Regions from separate parts of the Neobacillus sp. SRL179 genome, predicted to be linked through region 1. Evidence: predicted binding sites of a transcription regulator. Region 1 holds the regulator's gene; each other region holds the start of a gene.
What was found. Region 1 encodes Rex, which represses fermentation and respiration genes when NADH is low (regulators of the CRP and FNR family bind a similar motif). Its sites were predicted from a motif close to TTGTGAAATATTTCACAA; they were not measured.
Positions count from the first base shown of each region.

Region 2: the regulator Rex is predicted to act here: its motif matches at 2,632-2,649, upstream of adhE (bifunctional acetaldehyde-CoA/alcohol dehydrogenase).
Region 3: the regulator Rex is predicted to act here: its motif matches at 1,555-1,572, upstream of AC4E8C_RS24325 (TIGR04190 family B12-binding domain/radical SAM domain protein).
Region 4: the regulator Rex is predicted to act here: its motif matches at 1,533-1,550, upstream of AC4E8C_RS21620 (L-lactate dehydrogenase).

Region 1 covers NZ_OZ481792.1:279,113-283,836, reverse strand. Annotated here, with positions in the region: gene AC4E8C_RS01565 (polymer-forming cytoskeletal protein) at 1-427, opposite strand, end outside; gene AC4E8C_RS01560 (YhbD family protein) at 440-1,063, opposite strand; gene AC4E8C_RS01555 (redox-sensing transcriptional repressor Rex) at 1,178-1,834, opposite strand; gene moaC (cyclic pyranopterin monophosphate synthase MoaC) at 1,864-2,358, opposite strand; gene AC4E8C_RS01545 (ABC-F family ATP-binding cassette domain-containing protein) at 2,547-4,448, shown strand.
Region 2 covers NZ_OZ481792.1:1,422,343-1,427,066, reverse strand. Annotated here, with positions in the region: gene adhE (bifunctional acetaldehyde-CoA/alcohol dehydrogenase) at 1-2,469, opposite strand, end outside; gene ppc (phosphoenolpyruvate carboxylase) at 2,734-4,724, opposite strand, start outside.
Region 3 covers NZ_OZ481792.1:4,951,247-4,955,970, forward strand. Annotated here, with positions in the region: gene AC4E8C_RS24315 (PRK06851 family protein) at 1-664, opposite strand, end outside; gene ybaK (Cys-tRNA(Pro) deacylase) at 872-1,348, opposite strand; gene AC4E8C_RS24325 (TIGR04190 family B12-binding domain/radical SAM domain protein) at 1,650-3,458, shown strand; gene AC4E8C_RS24330 (ABC transporter ATP-binding protein) at 3,494-4,201, opposite strand; gene AC4E8C_RS24335 (ABC transporter ATP-binding protein) at 4,202-4,724, opposite strand, start outside.
Region 4 covers NZ_OZ481792.1:4,400,229-4,404,952, forward strand. Annotated here, with positions in the region: gene AC4E8C_RS21615 (prohibitin family protein) at 492-1,292, opposite strand; gene AC4E8C_RS21620 (L-lactate dehydrogenase) at 1,628-2,575, shown strand; gene AC4E8C_RS21625 (MFS transporter) at 2,659-3,873, shown strand; gene AC4E8C_RS21630 (CBS domain-containing protein) at 3,920-4,348, opposite strand; gene AC4E8C_RS21635 (nuclease-related domain-containing protein) at 4,503-4,724, shown strand, end outside.

The DNA.
Region 1 (4,724 bases):
GATCAGCATTGAGAAGACCGCCAATTGTAAACCGATATTCTCCCTTAAAGGTTTCCGCTTCACAATCTTCTCCGACCGTAAAAAAGCCCCGTTGACTTATTTCCTCACATTTTACTTTTCCACCTACGGAGACTTTACCTGAAACCTTTAAATGGTTCACTGACAGATTTTGATCAATCTTTGCTGTCCCTTCCACGATAAACTTGTGAGCCTCCACGTTCCCATTAAACCGGGCCGTTCCATTAATCTTTGCGTTATTGGCTGTCACATTTCCCTTCATCGTGCCAGAACCATTGCACTCAACCTCATTGCATTCCAAGTCAGTGTTAATGGTTCCCTTGCCATTTAAGGTAACAAGGTTGAATTGCCCTCCATTTGATGAACCTAATCCATTAATAACCAGGTCGCCCCTGTTTTTCGTTTCCATCGCTATTCTCCTTTAGAGTAATTTCGCTTTTATTTCCTCCATACAACTCATCAGCGATAATGACACGACCATCTTTGTGTCTTTATCAAAATGGAACTCTTCCGCATTTATTAACAGCAGACAGGTTGATACACCCAGCTTCCGCGTTACGACCAAATCACAGCTTTTTTGCTTAATTAGCTGAGCATGGTCCTTTAATACCTGAAGCAGCATTTTTCCTTCGTCTAGATTGATCTCCCCTGATTGGAGAAGCTTCTCTAACACATAAACTTCCAGCATTCTAGTAAAAGTAAATTTGTGACTGCCTTTATCGTGGGTTAAGTAAAAGCTCATCACCATATCCGAAACAATGTTACGTTTTATTAATTCATCTTTTTCCAGCTGCAAATCGCCTATATTAGGTGAAAACATATCAGCGAGCTCATCCAAGGACAAATTTTCTTTCATCATTTGAATCTTGTTAATTCTCTCTAAAATCTTCTCTTTTGGAAAAAATGTTTCTTGGCCGGTAAAGGTGGATTTTCGAATAAACCATTCTTCTGGTATAAGATCCTTCCGCTTCCATCTATACAATTGCCCGTAAGATATCCCGGCAAGATCTAATAAATCTTTTTTCGATATTAACTCCTCGCTCATTTATGAAAACCCCTTTCATGAAAACAGTGTAACATAACACTGTTACGCATGTAAAGCTGCTAATAAAAATTTTCCAAAAAAAGGGCCCCCACATTTTGTGAAAGGCCCTTTTGCTTATTCTTCTTCTTTTTCTTGAGTTGGATAATGTTTCAAAAAGTAAATCAATGATTGTAATTCAACCGCTAAATCAATGTGATGAACCCGAATCGATGACGGGACATTTAACCGTGCCGGGGTGAAATTTAAAATTCCTTTTACCTCCGCCTTCACAAGCCGGTCGGTAATCATCTGCGCAACGGGGGCTGGCACCGTTAGAATAGCAACGGAAATTTGCTCCTCCATTAATACCCTTTCAAGCTCATCCATATGGTAAACCGGTACCTCACGGACTTTTGTTCCCATTTTTTCTGGATCCACATCAAAAGCACACTCTATTTTGGTATTATTATTTTTCAAAAAATTATAATTTAAAAAAGCCGTTCCTAGATTACCTACCCCAATTAAGGCAACTTTTGTCAGTTCATCTTGGTCCAACGTTTTACGGAAGAATGTTAACAGGTAATTGACATTGTATCCATACCCTTTTTTACCTAAGGCGCCGAAATAAGAAAAGTCTCGACGGATGGTTGCTGAGTCTACCTTTACGGCCTCGCTTAATTCTGCAGATGAAACCCTTTGCTTTCCGGAAGTATGCAAGTTCTTTAAAAATCGATAATAGAGAGGCAGCCGTTTTGCTGTTGCCTGTGGAATCTTCGTCGTTTCATTACTCATAATTTCTCACACCCCTTCAAATCCCTTTGTTAAATCCGTTCATTTCTCTTAAAATCGCCATTTTTACCGCCCGTTTTTTCAACTAAATAGGTCGGTCCTATGACCATTCCTTTATCTACCGCTTTACACATATCATAAACAGTTAAGGCACAAGCCGAGGCTGCTGTGAGCGCTTCCATTTCCACCCCAGTATTCCCTTTTGTTTTAACCGACGCAGCAATATATAATTGATAGTTGTTGTTTTCGCTTTGTTCCCATGAAAAGGAAATATTTACTCCCGTTAAAGGGATGGGATGACACATCGGAATAATGTCCCATGTCTTTTTAGCAGCCATGATTCCAGCCACCTGGGCCACTGCTAAAACATCGCCTTTTTTCATTTCATGATTGGTTATTTTCTCAAAAATCTCTTTACTAACCGTAATGCTGGAATGAGCTAGAGCTGTCCGTGCTGTTTCCGGCTTGTCGCTAACATCGACCATTTTTGCTCTGCCCTCTTTATTAAAATGAGTAAACTCTGCCATATAAAAAATCCTCCTACCCCAAAATAATACACTATTATTCACATTCTGTGTGTGAAACTTTGCACGAAATAGACACTTTTTCACAAAAAACGCAAATTTCCAGTATCCAAACTACTCAAAAGTCGCGCTTTATTGCCGACATTCGGGATATAATGTACACTATTTATATGTAATAGAGGTGAATAAAAATGATTTTGTTGCAAGTGAATCAACTACAAAAATATTATGGTGCTGACCTTATTTTATCGAATATAAAGCTAGAATTACAAACACGGGACCGTGTTGCCCTTGTCGGCCGCAATGGTGCCGGAAAATCAACATTACTGAAAATTATTGCTGGTCATCTGTCACATGATGGCGGCGAGATTATCAAGCCCAAGGAAGTAACCATTGGCTATTTAGCGCAAAATACCGGCCTTGAATCCCATTTGTCCATTTGGGATGAAATGCTGACCGTTTTTGAACCGCTGCGCAAGCTGGAAAATTCGCTGCGCAAGCTCGAAGAACGAATGGCCGATCCTAGTATTTTTGAAGATTCAGCCACATACGAACGAATTTTAAAAGAATATGATCAGCTGCAAGTAAAATTTAAAGAACAGGGCGGCTATCAGTATGAAGCTGATATTCGTTCTGTCCTGCATGGTTTAAACTTTCAGGAAAGTTCCTTAATGATTTCAAGTTTGAGCGGCGGTCAAAAAACCAGGCTTGCTCTTGGAAAGTTATTGTTAACAAGACCTGATATTTTAATTCTGGATGAGCCTACCAACCATCTTGATATTGATACCCTCTCCTGGCTTGAGCAATATTTGCAGGGGTATGATGGGGCAATTTTGATCGTTTCCCATGACCGATACTTTCTGGATAAAGTCGTCACACAGGTATATGAGGTCTCACGCAAGCAAATTGGGCGGTTTACAGGCAACTATAGTTCATACCTGGAACAAAAGGCCGCCAATTATGAGCGCGATCTGAAAGTCTATGAAAAACAACAGCAAGAAGTCGCTAATCTGCAAGACTTTATTCAACGGAATTTAGCCAGGGCCTCGACTACGAAACGGGCGCAAAGCCGCCGTAAAAAACTCGAAAAAATGGAGATCATCGACCGGCCGCTTGGTGATGAAAAATCAGCTAACTTTTCCTTTGAAATTGAAAAACAAAGCGGCAATGATGTATTAATTGTCAATTCGTTAGCGGTTGGTTATGATGGTGAACAAGTGTCGGAGGCCATTTCGTTTCGTGCCTATAAAGGAGAAAGTATTGCCCTTGTGGGACCGAATGGGATTGGCAAATCAACACTTCTGAAAACCATCATCAAGAAGCTGCCTGCCCTTGCTGGAACGATTCAATACGGATCAAATCTTTTGATTGGCTATTATGACCAGCAGCAAGCTGAATTAACCTCCAATAAACGGGTACTGAATGAGCTTTGGGATGACTTTCCTTTAAAAAGTGAAAAAGAAATAAGAACCGTATTAGGTAATTTCTTATTTTCCGGTGATGATGTATTAAAAATCGTTTCAACCTTAAGCGGCGGTGAAAAGGCGAGGCTGGCGCTGGCTAAACTTATGTTAGAAAAAGCAAACCTATTAATTTTGGACGAGCCTACCAACCACCTTGACCTTGATAGCAAAGAAGTCTTAGAAAATGCGCTGATCGATTACCCTGGGACGATTTTGTTTGTTTCCCATGACAGGTATTTTATTAACCGGATTGCGACAAAGGTATTGGAATTAAGCAAACACGGCAGCATTGAGTACCTTGGCGATTATGATTATTATGTAGAAAAAAAGCTCGAACAGGAAGAGCTTGCCGCCCTTGCCTTAGCCGAGTCAGTTAAAAATAGTGCCGATAAAGCTGCCTTGGAGAAAAATAGTTATCAATTAGATAAGGAAAGTAAAAAGATAGAACGTCAGCGAAAGCGAAAGTTAGAAGAAATCGAATTACACATAGAAGAGCTTGAAAAACAAATCCAAGAGTATGAAGAACAGCTCTGTGAACCGGAAATTTTTCAAGATCACGAAAAAGTACTAGAGATTAACTTAAAAAACGAAAAGGCTAAAGCTGAGCTCGATCAACTGATGGAACAGTAAGCTGAGCTTGCGGATTAAAGATGAAAACCGGGTGGTTACCCGGTTTTTTTTCATCAATTTTCCCTTAGTTTCAGCAATTCTCAAAGTTTATTCGACAAATTTCTTTCTAAATTCACCATTATCTCAGAGAAATTCGACAAATTTTTAGGATATCCACATGATTTTTGTGTTTTTCCACAACTTTATTCACATCATAAAAGTGTATATAACAAGATATTTTAAACTTATCCACTTTATCCACAATAAACACGATATTTATCCACATTATCAACATAA
Region 2 (4,724 bases), 1.1 Mb from region 1:
ATCCACCCCGAATGCTTGTATACTCATTGGAATTTCAAGCTCTTTTGCCAGTGCTATTATGGCACTTATTAAACTTTCAATTCCTTCATCAGTTGTACTAGCAGCCAAACCAAGCATTTTAGCGATTTCTGCATAACGCTGATCAGCAATGAAATGTTCGTATTTCGGATAGGTCATAAACTTATTTGGTTTAGCTGCATTATAACGAATGACATGTGGTAACAGGATTGCATTAGCACGCCCGTGTGGAATATTAAATTCTGCACCAAGTACATGGGCTAGACTATGATTTATCCCTAAAAACGAGTTGGCAAAAGCCATTCCTGCTATCGTCGAAGCATTATGCATTTTTTCACGAGCCACTTCATCACTGCCGTCCTTATATGCCCTTGGTAAATAGTCAAAAACAAGCTGAATCGCCTTAAGAGCTAATCCATCTGTATAATCATTAGCAAGAACTGATACATAAGCCTCAATAGCATGAGTCAGTACGTCCATTCCTGTGTCAGCCGTTACATGCTTGGGAACCGTTATAACAAACTGCGGATCGACAATGGCCACATCTGGTGTCAATTGGAAATCCACAAGAGGGTATTTAATATTTGCCTTTTTATCAGTAATTACAGAAACAGACGTTACCTCTGAACCCGTACCCGATGTTGTTGGGATGGCAATAAATTTAGCTTTTGCCCTTAAATTCGGAAACCTAACTACACGCTTTGTCGGATCAAAGAATTTTTGTGTTAATTCATGAAAATCAGTTTCAGGGTGTTCATAGAATAACCACATCGCTTTTGCTGCATCCATCACTGACCCTCCGCCAAGGGCAATGATACAATCAGGCGAAAACCTTTTCATTCTCTCTGCACCACTCATAACAGATTCCATACTTGGTTCCGGTTTAACATTTGAGAAAGTTTCAAATTGAATATTAGTTGGATTTTTTTTAAGGTAATAGAGTACTTTGTCAACATAGCCGTTTTTAAGCGGACTACCGCTTGTCACTATAAAGGCTCTAGAGATTCCAGGTATCGCAGCAAGCATTTGGATAGAATTTTTCTCAAAAAATATTTGTGAAGGCACTTTAAACCATTGGGTAAAAGTTCTTCTTTTAGCCACTTTTTTGATATTCATCAGATTTTGTGCTCCCACATTCTGTGACACAGAATTCCCTCCATATGTTCCACATCCAATTGTTAAGGATGGTAAGGATGTATTGTAAATATCCCCAATCGCTCCATGGGTCGAAGGCGTATTCACCATAATTCGCCCAGCCTTCATTCTTAATGCAAAAATATCAACTAGATTCTGCTCAGAGGTATGGATCGCTGCGGAATGTCCTAAACCGCCATATTCCAATGTTTCTTCGGCAATAAGTAAACCAGCAGCGAAACTATCTACTTTATAACATGCTAAAATAGGGCTTAATTTTTCACAAGAAAGCGGATATTTTGGACCTACTCCTTCCAGTTCTGCAATCAGAATTTTGGTGTTCAATGGCACATTTATTCCAGCCATTTTTGCAATCATATAGGCCGGTAATCCAACAATTAAATGATTAATAGAGCCCGTTTTTTCAAAGATAACAACCTTTTCAACCATTTTTTGCTCTTCTTCATTGAGGAAATAACAATTATTTTCAATCATTTCATGTTTTACTTCTTCATAAATGTCTTGATCGATAATGATAGCTTGCTCTGAAGCACAAATCATCCCATTATCAAATGTTTTCGATAGAATGATATCGTTGACTGCTCGTTTAATATTGGCCGTTTTTTCAATATAACATGGTACATTACCAGCTCCTACTCCAAGAGCAGGTTTACCAGAGCTATAAGCTGCTTTTACTAGATTTGGACCGCCTGTGGCTAATATAAGAGAAATTTTTGGATGTTTCATTAAAATTTGAAACGCTTCATGGGAGGGTGTTTCAATCCATTGAATACAATCTTCAGGTGCTCCTGCCCTTATGGCAGCCGCCTTAAGAATTTTTGCCGTTTCAGTACAGCATTGCTGACCAAACTGTGGAAAGGCAAAAATAATTGGATTTCTTGTTTTTAATGAAATCAGCGATTTAAAAATAACGGTAGAAGTTGGATTCGTAATCGGAATAACCCCTGCAATAACACCGACTGGCTCGGCTATTTCTACCATTCCTTCATTCTCATTTTCGCTTATAACGCCAACCGTTTTCATTTCTCTAATATTGTTATAAATAAATTCCGTTGCAAACATATTTTTAAAGACCTTATCCTCATAAACCCCTCTTCGAGTTTCAGTTACGGCAAGTTTAGCCAAATTTTTATGATTTTCAAGGCCAGCAACAGCCATTTGTTTAACAATTTCGTCGACCATTTTCTGGTCATAGCAACCAAAATCACCTAGTGCTCTAATCGCGTTATTTGCTAATGTATCAATTTGTGCTGCTACAATCTGATTGTCCTGAATCAATTTTTCTTTTACAGCCATAGTAATCTCCCTCCAGTTTATAGATCGTTCAAATAAATACTTAAGCAAACATGGACTGTTTGTTAAAACCTCACTCCTTTATTTTTCTATTGGCTAAAATATATCACGTGTACTAATCGATCATTGTCGAATCCTGCGTAAAAATGAATGAATAACCATTCATTTTTAAAAAGTTCACATAATGTTCGAAAATGTTACTAACACTTGTTTCCTATAAAAAAAAGCCCTAACTCTTATGGAAAGAGTTAGGGCTTTTTTAATCCATCAACCAGTATTCCGTAATCCAGCAGAAATTCCACTTATGGTAATTAGGACTTCTGTTAATAGTTCTTCATTAGGCTCTTCCTGATTGCGTAACTCTTTGATGAGTTCCACTTGTAGAAAGTTTAATGGGTCCACATATGGATTCCGTCGGTAAACAGATTCTTTTATGTTAGGAGTATGATCGAGTAATTCTTTATCACCCGTTATTCTGAGCAATATAGCTTTTGTCTTTTCATATTCCTCCAAAAGATTGCTAAATATTCTGTTTGCAATGGTTTGATCATGTACAAGTAATAAATATTCTTTTGCAGTTGTAATATCTGCTTTCATCAATGCCATGTTCAGGTTATCAATCGTGGATTGGAAAAATGGCCATTTTAGATACATTTGCTGTAAAAGCTGAAGATTTTCTTCACTTTTTGAAGCAAAACTTTCCAGACCTGAACCTGCAGCATACCAAGCAGGGAGAAGCTGACGGCTTTGCGTCCAGGCAAATACCCATGGGATCGCCCGCAAGTCCTCAAATCTGCCCCTATTTTTACGGCTCATTGGCCTTGAACCAATGTTCAAGTCACCAATTTCTTTTAGAGGCGTAGCTTCGTTAAAATAGGTAAGGAAATCTGGGTCTTCAAATACGAGTGATTGATACTTTGCTAAAGCAAAACTAGATATTTCCTCAATGGCTTTTTCCCAATTTGGTTGACGCAATGGACCTTGTTCCTCTTCTTGCGTGACATGTGTTGCGGTTAATAGCAAGGTGGACGTTGCCTGTTCCAAACTTCGATAGGCGATATCCTCTAGCAAGTACCGAGAAGATAATACCTCACCTTGTTCGGTAATTTTGACACCATCACCAATTGTTTCAGCTGGCTGAGAAAGTATACTCTTATTCAAAGGACCGCCGCCACGTCCTAACGACCCGCCACGTCCATGGAAAAACTTAAGACCAATATGATATCTTTTCGCCATTTCATGTATTTCAATTTGTGCTTTATACAGTTTCCAGTTGGCAGTTAATGTTCCTCCGTCTTTACTTCCATCTGAATATCCAAGCATTATTTCCTGTTGGTTTCCTAGAATCTGTAAGTGATTTCGGTACACTGGCATTTGGAATAATTTTTCCATAATAGCTGGTCCTGCTGTTAAATCATCGATTGTCTCCAAAAGTGGTGCAACATGTAAATGACTTTCCAAAGTGCCATCCGCATGAAGTCGATAAAGGCCAGCTTCTTTGGCTAATACAAGAACCTCCAACAAATCACTTGATGATTTCGTCATGCTGACTAGGTATACAGAGATTGCCCGCTTGCCAAATTCACCATGAGCATCTTTTATCATTTTAAAAACTTTAATAATTTCCTGTGTTTCGGGAGAATAATCCTCATTTAACAATAAAAGTGGACGTGGATCCGTCAGGATATTTTGTAATACCCGTATTTTTTCATCTTCTGTCAGGGTAGCATAATTTTCAGATATACTGACTTTACGCAATATTTCCGTTATGGCTGCCTCATGCTCACCACTATGATTTCTGATATCAAGTGTGGCTAGATGAAAGCCAAACAATTGTACCTGACGGATAAGCTTTTGAATGATTTTTAATTCATGGGCTGCCGGATGGTGTTGTTTTAAGCTATTGTTGATCACGAATAAGTCAGCTAATAACTCATCCGCTGATTTGTAACCAACCTCTGACTTGCCAACCTGTCTTACTCGTTCAATAATCACCGCAAAGACACGGCGATATACTTCTGTTTTATTCGGCCACTTTTTATCTTCAGGTAAAAATTTATTCTCATTTTCTTTTAGAAATGTAAAAATTTCTTCACTAACTTCGACTCTAGTCGTGGAGTGACTATATCGCTTCATTAAGTCAACTAATACTGCTTTATATTTTTTTAATACAAGTCTACGCTGTCTTTGTAAGGTCTCCCATGTAACATCATGGGTTACATTTGGGTTTCCATCACGGTCACCGCCAATCCATGAAC
Region 3 (4,724 bases), 390 kb from region 1:
GCCGGCCTTTAATAAAATAACGTTTCGAAATTTCCTCTGTTAAGTTAGGAACGTAATCCACAGCCCCCTTAGGCGTGGCTGCCCCTAAGAAGCGATGACGCACATCGGGCGTTTTATTTAACCTCATTTTTCCAAAAAAGGTCTCAATTAGTTTATTGGTTAACTGGTCCGCCTTTTTAAAATTCATACTATTAATATAAATTTTTTCCCAATCATCATGGATTTCCAATGCTTCCTTAAAGGTGGCATAGGCTTTTTGAAAAGAAGCATGAATGTCATTCGTGAGCTTCTGAATGATCTTTTTCTGGCTGCTTAGGGCACGGGCATTCCAGGCTTCGCCTAGGTTAATATACTCTTCGACAGCCCCCGGTGCCTTTGGCTCAATGACATGCGGCGCCGTACCGTCGACAATTCCTACCTTTAACGAAGGAATTAACACCCCATCAATCGAATCATTATCCGAGGAACAGTGGAGGAACTCAATATTAAAGCCCTTTCCGACCCATTCATGGCCAATTTTCTTCATTAATGATGATTTACCTGTCCCCGGGCCGCCTTTTAAAATATAGATGCGATCTAGCCCTTGGAGATTTGAATCATAAAGATTATGAAAGCCTCGCGCTGTATTCCCGCCGGCAAAATAATTTCTGATTTTCCCTGCCACTCATCAACACTCCCTTTTAGTGAATCAACTTAGCCTTCACAACCTTTAAGGGGTTGATGGAGGCAAGTTTCTAACAAAAGCAAAAGTCTTTTGAAATAACCGAAACACCGCTGCAGGGGTGTTTTCGTTTTCACATTATCTTATGCCTATGCCCAGTGTAGGTGAGTGCCTATTAAAATTTTTTCTTCCATAAAGTTCGTCCTATTTTTATTTAATGACTGGGACGGTTTCCGCTTTGGTCAGTTCTTGTAACTTAGCTGGTGCCAATACAATTTGCACACCGATTTTCCCGCCGCTGACCACGATAGACCTGAGGGACTGACAGCTGTCATCAATAAAAGTTTTATATTCCTTTTTCATGCCAATGGGCGAACAGCCCCCGCGAATATACCCCGTCCACTTTTGAAGGTCCTTTACCGGAAGCATGTCCAGGTTCTTTTCTCCAGCAGCTTTGGCAGCCTTTTTCAAATCCAATTCTTCCGCGACAGGGATGACAAACACATAAATGTTTTTACTTTGTGCTTGGGTTACTAGGGTCTTATAAACCTCCTTTGATTCTCTACTAATTTTCTCCGCAACCGAGATTCCATCAATTTTTCCATCTTTATTTTCATATGTAAGCATTTCATAATCGATCTTTTTTGCATCGAGTATGCGCATCGCATTCGTTTTTATCTGTGCCATTTATTCAAATCCCTCCACATTAAAAGCGTTCCACTTATGAAAATTATCATAACAGATTATCCGAAAATTACACAAAATCAACCAAATTCTGTCACTCGTTTGTCACTCTATGAATCCCTGTTTATAGTAAACTTAAATTAGAAAACTACTTGATATCAATAGAAATCAGGATGGGAATCACACTGTTTTTACCTAATTAAACTAACATGTGAAATATATCACAAATTTATTTTCATACTACATGTTCACATATTAATCCAAAATCACTCTTTTATACCAAATTAACTGAGGTGAAAGATCAATGAAATATGATTTAGTTTTATTACATGCACCAAGTGTTTATGACTTCAGAAAAAATGCCTTACTTGCTGGACCCATCAGTGATGTCGTTCCATCCTCACCCGTATTTGAAATGTATCCGATCGGTTTAACCAGCATTGCTGATTATTTAGAAAGATACGGACTGCGGGTCAAGATTATCAACATTGCCAACCGTATGCTCATGAGTGAAAAATTTGATGTTGAAAAAAAACTAAGGAAAATTAAAACAAAAGCCTTCGGGATTGACCTCCATTGGCTCCCGCATGCACACGGCAGTATTGAGCTTGCTAAAATTGTGAAGAGACTTCATCCGGATACACCGATCATGTTTGGCGGTTTATCGGCTACTTATTATCATAAAGAATTGATTGAATATCCATTTATTGATTTCGTTATGCGTGGTGATTCAACAGAAAAACTAACGCTATTGTTGATGAATAAGATCGAAGCAGGCAACACCCATTATGCCGACATTCCGAACTTAACGTGGAAGAAAGGCAGTGAGGTCGGCTACAATCCCCTTACCTACGTGCCAAAGGATTTGGATGATGTCGACGTGCCAGGCTACCGTTACACGATTCGCTCTGTGTTTAAGTATCGCAACTTCCTTGACCCGCTTCCATACAATGGCTGGCTCCAATATCCAAACACGGCGCTTTTAACCGCACGAGGCTGTACGCAAAACTGCTTAATCTGCGGCGGCTCCCGTGATGCCTATGATCAAAACTGCAATCGGAATTCGCTGGCACTGCGGTCACCGCAGAAGCTTGTCGAGGACATCCAGTTTATTTCACGATTTAGCCGGGCACCCATCTTTATCCTGCATGACCTTCGTCAAGGCGGCCGTGACTATTATCATGAGTTTTTCACCAGATTGAAAAAACTCAACTTAAAAAATGAGATTGTCTTTGAATTATTCCAATATGCAGATGAAGAGTATTTTAAATTAATCAATGACTGCGTTCCAAAATATAGTATTGAAATTACTCTAGAAACGCACGATGAAAAAATCAGACGCTATAACGGAAAGTTCAGCTGTACCAACCAAAAGGTAATTGATACGCTAAATTTTGCCTTAAAACATGGCTGTAAAAAAATTGACCTGTTCTTTATGGTGGGCATTCCAGGTCAAACGTATCAAAGTGCTGTGGAAAACATCGACTTTTGCGAAACGATTCATCTTTCTTGTCAAAAGGACCCAAGGATCTTTTACTTTGTTGCACCATTGGCACCATTCCTTGACCCTGCGAGTCCCGCCTTTGAACACCCGGAAATACATGGATATAAGAAGTATTGCCTGACACTTGAGGACCACCGCAAGGCGATTACGCAGCCATCCTGGAAGCATATGCTCAGCTATGAAACTAGGGATATGACACGGGATGACATTGTGAATTCGACCTACGAAGCGGCCGAAAGACTAAATGATTTTAAATTAAAATATGATCTGATTGACCAAGAGGGATACCAGGATATTAAAGAAAAAATTGAAAAATCAAGAGCCTATATTGAAAAAATCGATTATGTCCTTGCCCTGCCAGAGGATGAACAAGTGATCGAACTAGCCAACATTCAAAAGGAAATTGAAGAGTTAAATAAGTACAGCATCTGTGGGAAGAATGAATTAAAGTGGGAAGTACAGAAGAATTATGCCAACTTCTTTTCACTAGCGCTTGTCGGGATTGAGCAGCTGTATGAGGATTATGCAAATAAAGTTAGACATTTATTAAGTCCAAAACGTCGTGAACAGTACAAGCTTGAACCTGAACAGAGAAAAATGAAAATGTAATAGGAAAAGGTGTTGGGCATTTGCCCCAACACCTTTTAATGTCCGCCCAGATAAGCAGCTCTAATTTGATCGCTATTACTAAGTTCCTCAGCCGACCCGGCTGCAACAATTTTTCCTGTTTCAATGACATAGGCACGGTCAGCGATGGACAACGCCATATTCGCATTCTGTTCTACTAGTAGAATCGTGGTACCTGTTTTATTAATTTCCTCAATGATCCGGAAGATCGTTTTTACCAACAGCGGTGCAAGACCCATTGAAGGCTCATCTAATAATAAAAGCCGTGGTCTTGCCATTAACGCACGACCCATTGCCAGCATTTGCTGCTCACCGCCTGAAAGGGTTCCTGCTAGCTGCTTGCGGCGTTCCTCCAGGCGTGGAAATAGTTGAAAGACCTTAGCAAAGTCTTCGCGGATGCCCTTTTTGTCTTTTCGTAAATAGGCACCCAATTCAAGGTTCTCCTCGACTGACATATTCGAGAATACTCGACGTCCTTCAGGGACTTGAGAAATTCCCCGCTTGACGATGGATTGGGCAACCTTCCCGGCCACATGCTCATTGTCGAATAAAATTTCTCCATTTTTCGGCTTCAACAAACCTGAAATGGTTTTTAACAGCGTACTTTTTCCGGCGCCATTTGCCCCAATCAAGGTCACAATTTCCCCCTGATTGATTTCAAGAGAAACTCCCTTCAATGCATGGATATTACCGTAGTAGACATTGATATCATTAATTTTAAGCATTTAAGAGACCTCCTCGCCAAGATACGCTTCGATGACTTTTGGATTATTTCTAATTTGTTCTGGTGTTCCGTCAGCTATTAATTGACCGTGGTCAAGCACATAGATTCGTTCACATACACCCATGACTAGGAGCATATCATGTTCAATCAATAGAATCGTCAGGTCAAATTTCTCACGAATCAGCGCAATTAAATTCATAAGTTCCTCTGTTTCCTGAGGATTCATTCCGGCTGCCGGTTCATCTAGCAGTAAAAGCTTCGGATTAGCGGCAAGTGCCCTAGCAATTTCCAAGCGGCGCTGCTGCCCATAAGGCAAATTTTTTGCCGTCTCATGCATCACTTCATCAAGCTTGAAAATTTTTAAAAATTCAATTGCCTTTTCTTCCATTTCCCGTTCACCAGAAAAATGGGAGGGAAGGCGGAAAATCGAACTGAAGATAGAATGCTTCGCCAGAGAATGATAGGCTACCTTTACATTATCAAGAACAGATAGTTCACTAAATAAGCGAATGTTTTGGAATGTC
Region 4 (4,724 bases), 940 kb from region 1:
ATGGGGACTGTTCTCATGGGTCCTTATTGGAAAAGGGAGGGTTCATTTGCTTGAGGAAGCAAATGAATCCTCCCTTTAATCTTTCTGCCCTATTGTTCCCTTTTCCCTTTTTAAGGAAGAATGGTCTCGGTTGGTAAATGCAACGTCTTTCCTTTTCCCTTTTGAATGAAAAGTTAGCTCGTTTGGTAAATGCATGGACTTTCCTTTTCCCTTTTGCTCGAAAAATTGGATCGTTTGGTAAATGCACTGCCCTTCCATTTACCTTTTGCTCGAAAACTCAGCTCGCTTGGTAAATGCACGGCCTTTCCTTTTCCCTTTTGCTCGAAAAATTGGATCGCTTGGTAAATGCACTACCCTTCCTTTTACCTTTTGAATGAAAAATTGGATCGTTTGGTAAATGCACGGCCTTTCCTTGCAAAGTGAGTGTGGGCCAGCCCCTCCTACTTAAAAGAGTAGTAAAGGTCTGGCCCACCATGCACCCTCATAATCTATTATTTAGTAATCCCATTCACATCAATAAAGGGCGTCGCTCCGCCAGTAACACTTGGCAGGCGGCCATCCCATTTTTCCAACGCCTTTTCTTGCACTTCAATTTGCTTTAATTGAATTAACTCCGGGGTAACCTCTTGTTTTTTCAGCCTTAATGCCTCTGCTTCAGCACCCGCCTGGGCGACCTTCTGCTCTGCTTCAATTTTAATCCGCTCTAAATCCCGCTGTGCTCGTAAGGCATTTTGTTCAGCCGTTTGTTTCGATTCGATCGCTTTATTGAATTCGTCGCTAAAAGCAAACTCTTTAATATTGATGTCTTCTAGAATCATATAATACTTGGTTAATTTACCCGCCAGCATTTCCTTCACTTTTGTCGACACTTCCGGACGTTTCGAAATTAATTCTTCCGCTGTGTACTGGGCAGTCACCGCTTTGAGTGATTCAGCAATCGCGGGATCCACGATCCTCGAACGATAATTCAAGCCGATTTCTTGATAGAGGGTATTGACCGCCCCTGGATCAACCGAATAGTTGACCGCCACAGTGGCCGTAACCATTTGCAGGTCCTTTGAGGCTGCTGTTTGGGAGCTTTCTTCCTTTTGAACCCGTACTTCAATCTGCTGAACGGATTGGATAAAGGGAATCTTGAAATGAAACCCTTCTGATAAAATAACGGGTTTAACCGCACCTAGTTGCAATAGAACTCCTCGATTCCCCGAGGCTACGGTTGTAGCTGACAGAAAAATCAAGACAATAATAACAACTGCAATAACGCCGCCGATGATGGATTTCCTATATGGCATTTCATTTCCCCCTTTGCACTAAAGAGTGACGTCACACTAAAGTATGAATAAAACGCCAACTTTATTCATAAACTAGCCATTTCGGAAATAGAAAGAGGATGAAATTACGCCACAACCTAATAGATAGAGAGGCTGAACACACGACTCAGGGGATCTTATATCCTTAGTGATGAGCACAAAACACATCGGCTAAAAAATGTAAAGGCTTCCATTTAACAATTCAAATTATTGTCACATCCATTGTGAAAAACTTCACAAAGTAAGTGTTATACTAACACCGTCAAGTTAGTAAATTAAACAGTTATTCCACTTCATTTATAAAGGAGATTATCATCATGGAAAATAGAAATAAAAAGGTAAATCGGGTTGTCTTAGTGGGAACAGGTGCTGTTGGCTGCAGTTATGCTTATTCGATGATTAATCAAGGCGTGGCGGAAGAGTTAGTTCTCATTGATGTGAATGAAGCCAAATCCGAAGGCGAAGCAATGGACCTGAATCACGGAATTCCATTTGCACCCTCACCTATCAAGGTATGGAGTGGTTCTTATGAAGATTGTGCAAGTGCGGACTTAGTCGTCATTACAGCAGGATTAGCTCAAAAGCCTGGTGAAACCCGTCTACAATTAGTCGAAAAGAACACGAAAATTTTTAAAGAAATCGTAAAAAACATTATGACGAGTGGATTTGACGGCATTTTCTTAGTCGCAACCAATCCTGTTGATATTTTAACCTATGTAACTTGGAAAGAGTCCGGCCTGCCAAAGGAACGTGTCATTGGTTCCGGTACCGTATTAGACTCAGCACGTCTCCGTTTTGCCCTTGGCCAGCATTTCAACATGGACACACGCAATGTTCATGCCTATATCATTGGTGAACACGGAGATACAGAACTTCCCGTTTGGAGCCGTGCTTCCGTAGGTGTGGAAAGACTTGAGGAACTCCCAGCTGAAAAACTGAACAAAGAATGCTTAGAGAACATTTTCGTAAATGTCCGTGATGCCGCCTACCATATTATTGAACGAAAAGGCGCAACGTACTACGGAATCGGCATGTCGCTCGTTCGCATTACCAAGGCCATTTTAAATAATGAAAACTGTATTTTAACTGTATCTTCCTACCTGGATGGACAATATGGACAACAAGATGTGTTTATCGGCGTTCCTGCTGTCATTAACCGGGGCGGAATCCGTGAAGTCATTGAAATTGATCTGAATGAAACCGAGAAGCAACTATTTAACCACTCAGTCACTGTGTTAAAAAATACAATGATGCCTGTAATCTAAGCTTTCCACAGGGACGATCTTAGTGTCAAAGGAACCATAAGAACCGTCCCTATGGTACCCCTACTGAAAGAAGATGAAAAACGATGAATCATACAAAAAAAGGTTATTTTATGATGGCCGTTTTATGGCTGGCTTATGTAACCTTTGCCATGAACTGGGTGGCCGGTTCTTCCTTGACACCACAAATAACCCAAACCTTTTTTGGCGGCCCGGTGGATCCGATTATTTCTCAAGTAGTGAATTACTCGATTACGACCGCTCGTGTATTTGCCAACATTTTAGCCGCGATTGTTCTGATGAAATTAGGGCCAAAAAAAGCAGCCGGCACCGCCATCGGTCTGTTGATGATGGGACTAGTCGCCATTTATCTTCCTAATTATTGGGCCTATACCGTCGCTCGAATGGTCATGGCCGTGGGGGGTTCGATGGTCATTGTCTACATGAACCCAATCGTGGCACACTATGTCAAAAATTCACAAGTTAAACTGCGCATTAATGCGGCTAATACGGTGGCCTATAATGTCGGTGCCTTTATTGTAGCCGTTTTATTTACCGTTTTTGCTAAGCAGATGGTCGTGAACTGGCGGCTAACCTTAACGTTTTTTGCCTCTTTAACGATTTTATTTTTCATCGGCTGGCTTTGGAAAGCAGAGACCTTTGAAACAAAAGAAACGGGTGGAGAATCTGAAAAATATGGCTATAAAGATGCGCTCAAGGACGGATTTCTCTGGCGCTATGGCCTGGCGTTCGCTTCCTTTTTAACACTGTATGTATTATCGCTCGTAAGCTTTAAGGCCATTTTTGATCAATATACCTTGTTAAATGGATCGGTAACGAACCTATTAATTTCGGGGTTTGGCATTCTTGGTACATTTGCAGGGATTCGAATTGGAAATAAAGGAGTGGCTCGCAAGCCGATTCTTCTGTTCTCTGGTATTGTCATGGTAGGAACATTTGCCCTTGCGATCGTTTTTGCTAATAAGGTTCCGCTGCTATCCTATACCCTTATTTCCATATCGGGATTTGCGATGTATATCCAATATCCAATCTTTTTGAATCTCCCCCATGAATTAAAAGGGATGACTCCACAAAGATTGACAATCATGTTCGGGTTATTTTGGGCAATTGCCTATGCCGGCCAAACCATCGCAACCATCGTTTGGAGCTTTATCTTAGGACATTCCGGCTATACACCAGCGATGATCTTCTTTATCGCTGCCTCCAGCTTGTACATCTTCCTGGTGGCTACCTTCCCTGAAACGAAACAAAAGGAAGTTGCCATCAGAAAAGCAGCATAAACCAAACATGGGGAAGGTTCTTTCTGAAAGAACCTTCCCCATGTTGTCATTTAACCGGTCCAACTGGATCAGAAATTTCCTTTAGCGCTTCCCCGGCTTTTTCACTTGACCGGTCATGGATCGCTAAATCACCAAGCGAGACCATTCCGACTAATTTTTCGGATTCATCCACGATCGGAAGGCGGCGAATCTGTTCGTGGGACATAATTTCAACCGCTTCCTCAATCGACATTTTTTTCGTACCTTTCACCACAATATTTGTAAGTAATTCAGAAACAGGTGAATCAGCCGATAAGTCATTGGCGATTCCCTTGATGACTAAATCACGATCGGTAACAATCCCCGCTAATTTTTCATTTTCACAAATGGGAATAACCCCAACATCTAGTTCTTTCATTTTTTTAGCTACTTCTTTGCAAGTACTATCAGGAGTACAACTATCCACTTCGGTTGTCATAACATCTGCAACATACATACTAGCTCCTCCTTTTTTGTTCTTCCTACTTTCATACCCGCCCTAATTTAGGGTTAAACCCTCCAAGTTTAAATGGTAACAAAGAATTCAAACAATTTTCATGTTTCTTTTTGTAAGATAAATATGGACAATTTTAATAGAAAGGAAGTTTAATATGCAGCCTTACAAATATCGGACGAAATCAAAGGAATTAAGGGTTCTGAGTTCCTTAAACGCACGAATGGAATTATCAATAAGGGACAAGCAGCATTATACCACCCTTGCAAAAGGTTACAAGGGCGAGGTGCTCTTTGACCAATTAACCTCGTTGCACCTGCAAAATGATTTTTACATTTTAAATGATTTGTGCCTCGAGTATAATAAATCCAGTTTTCAA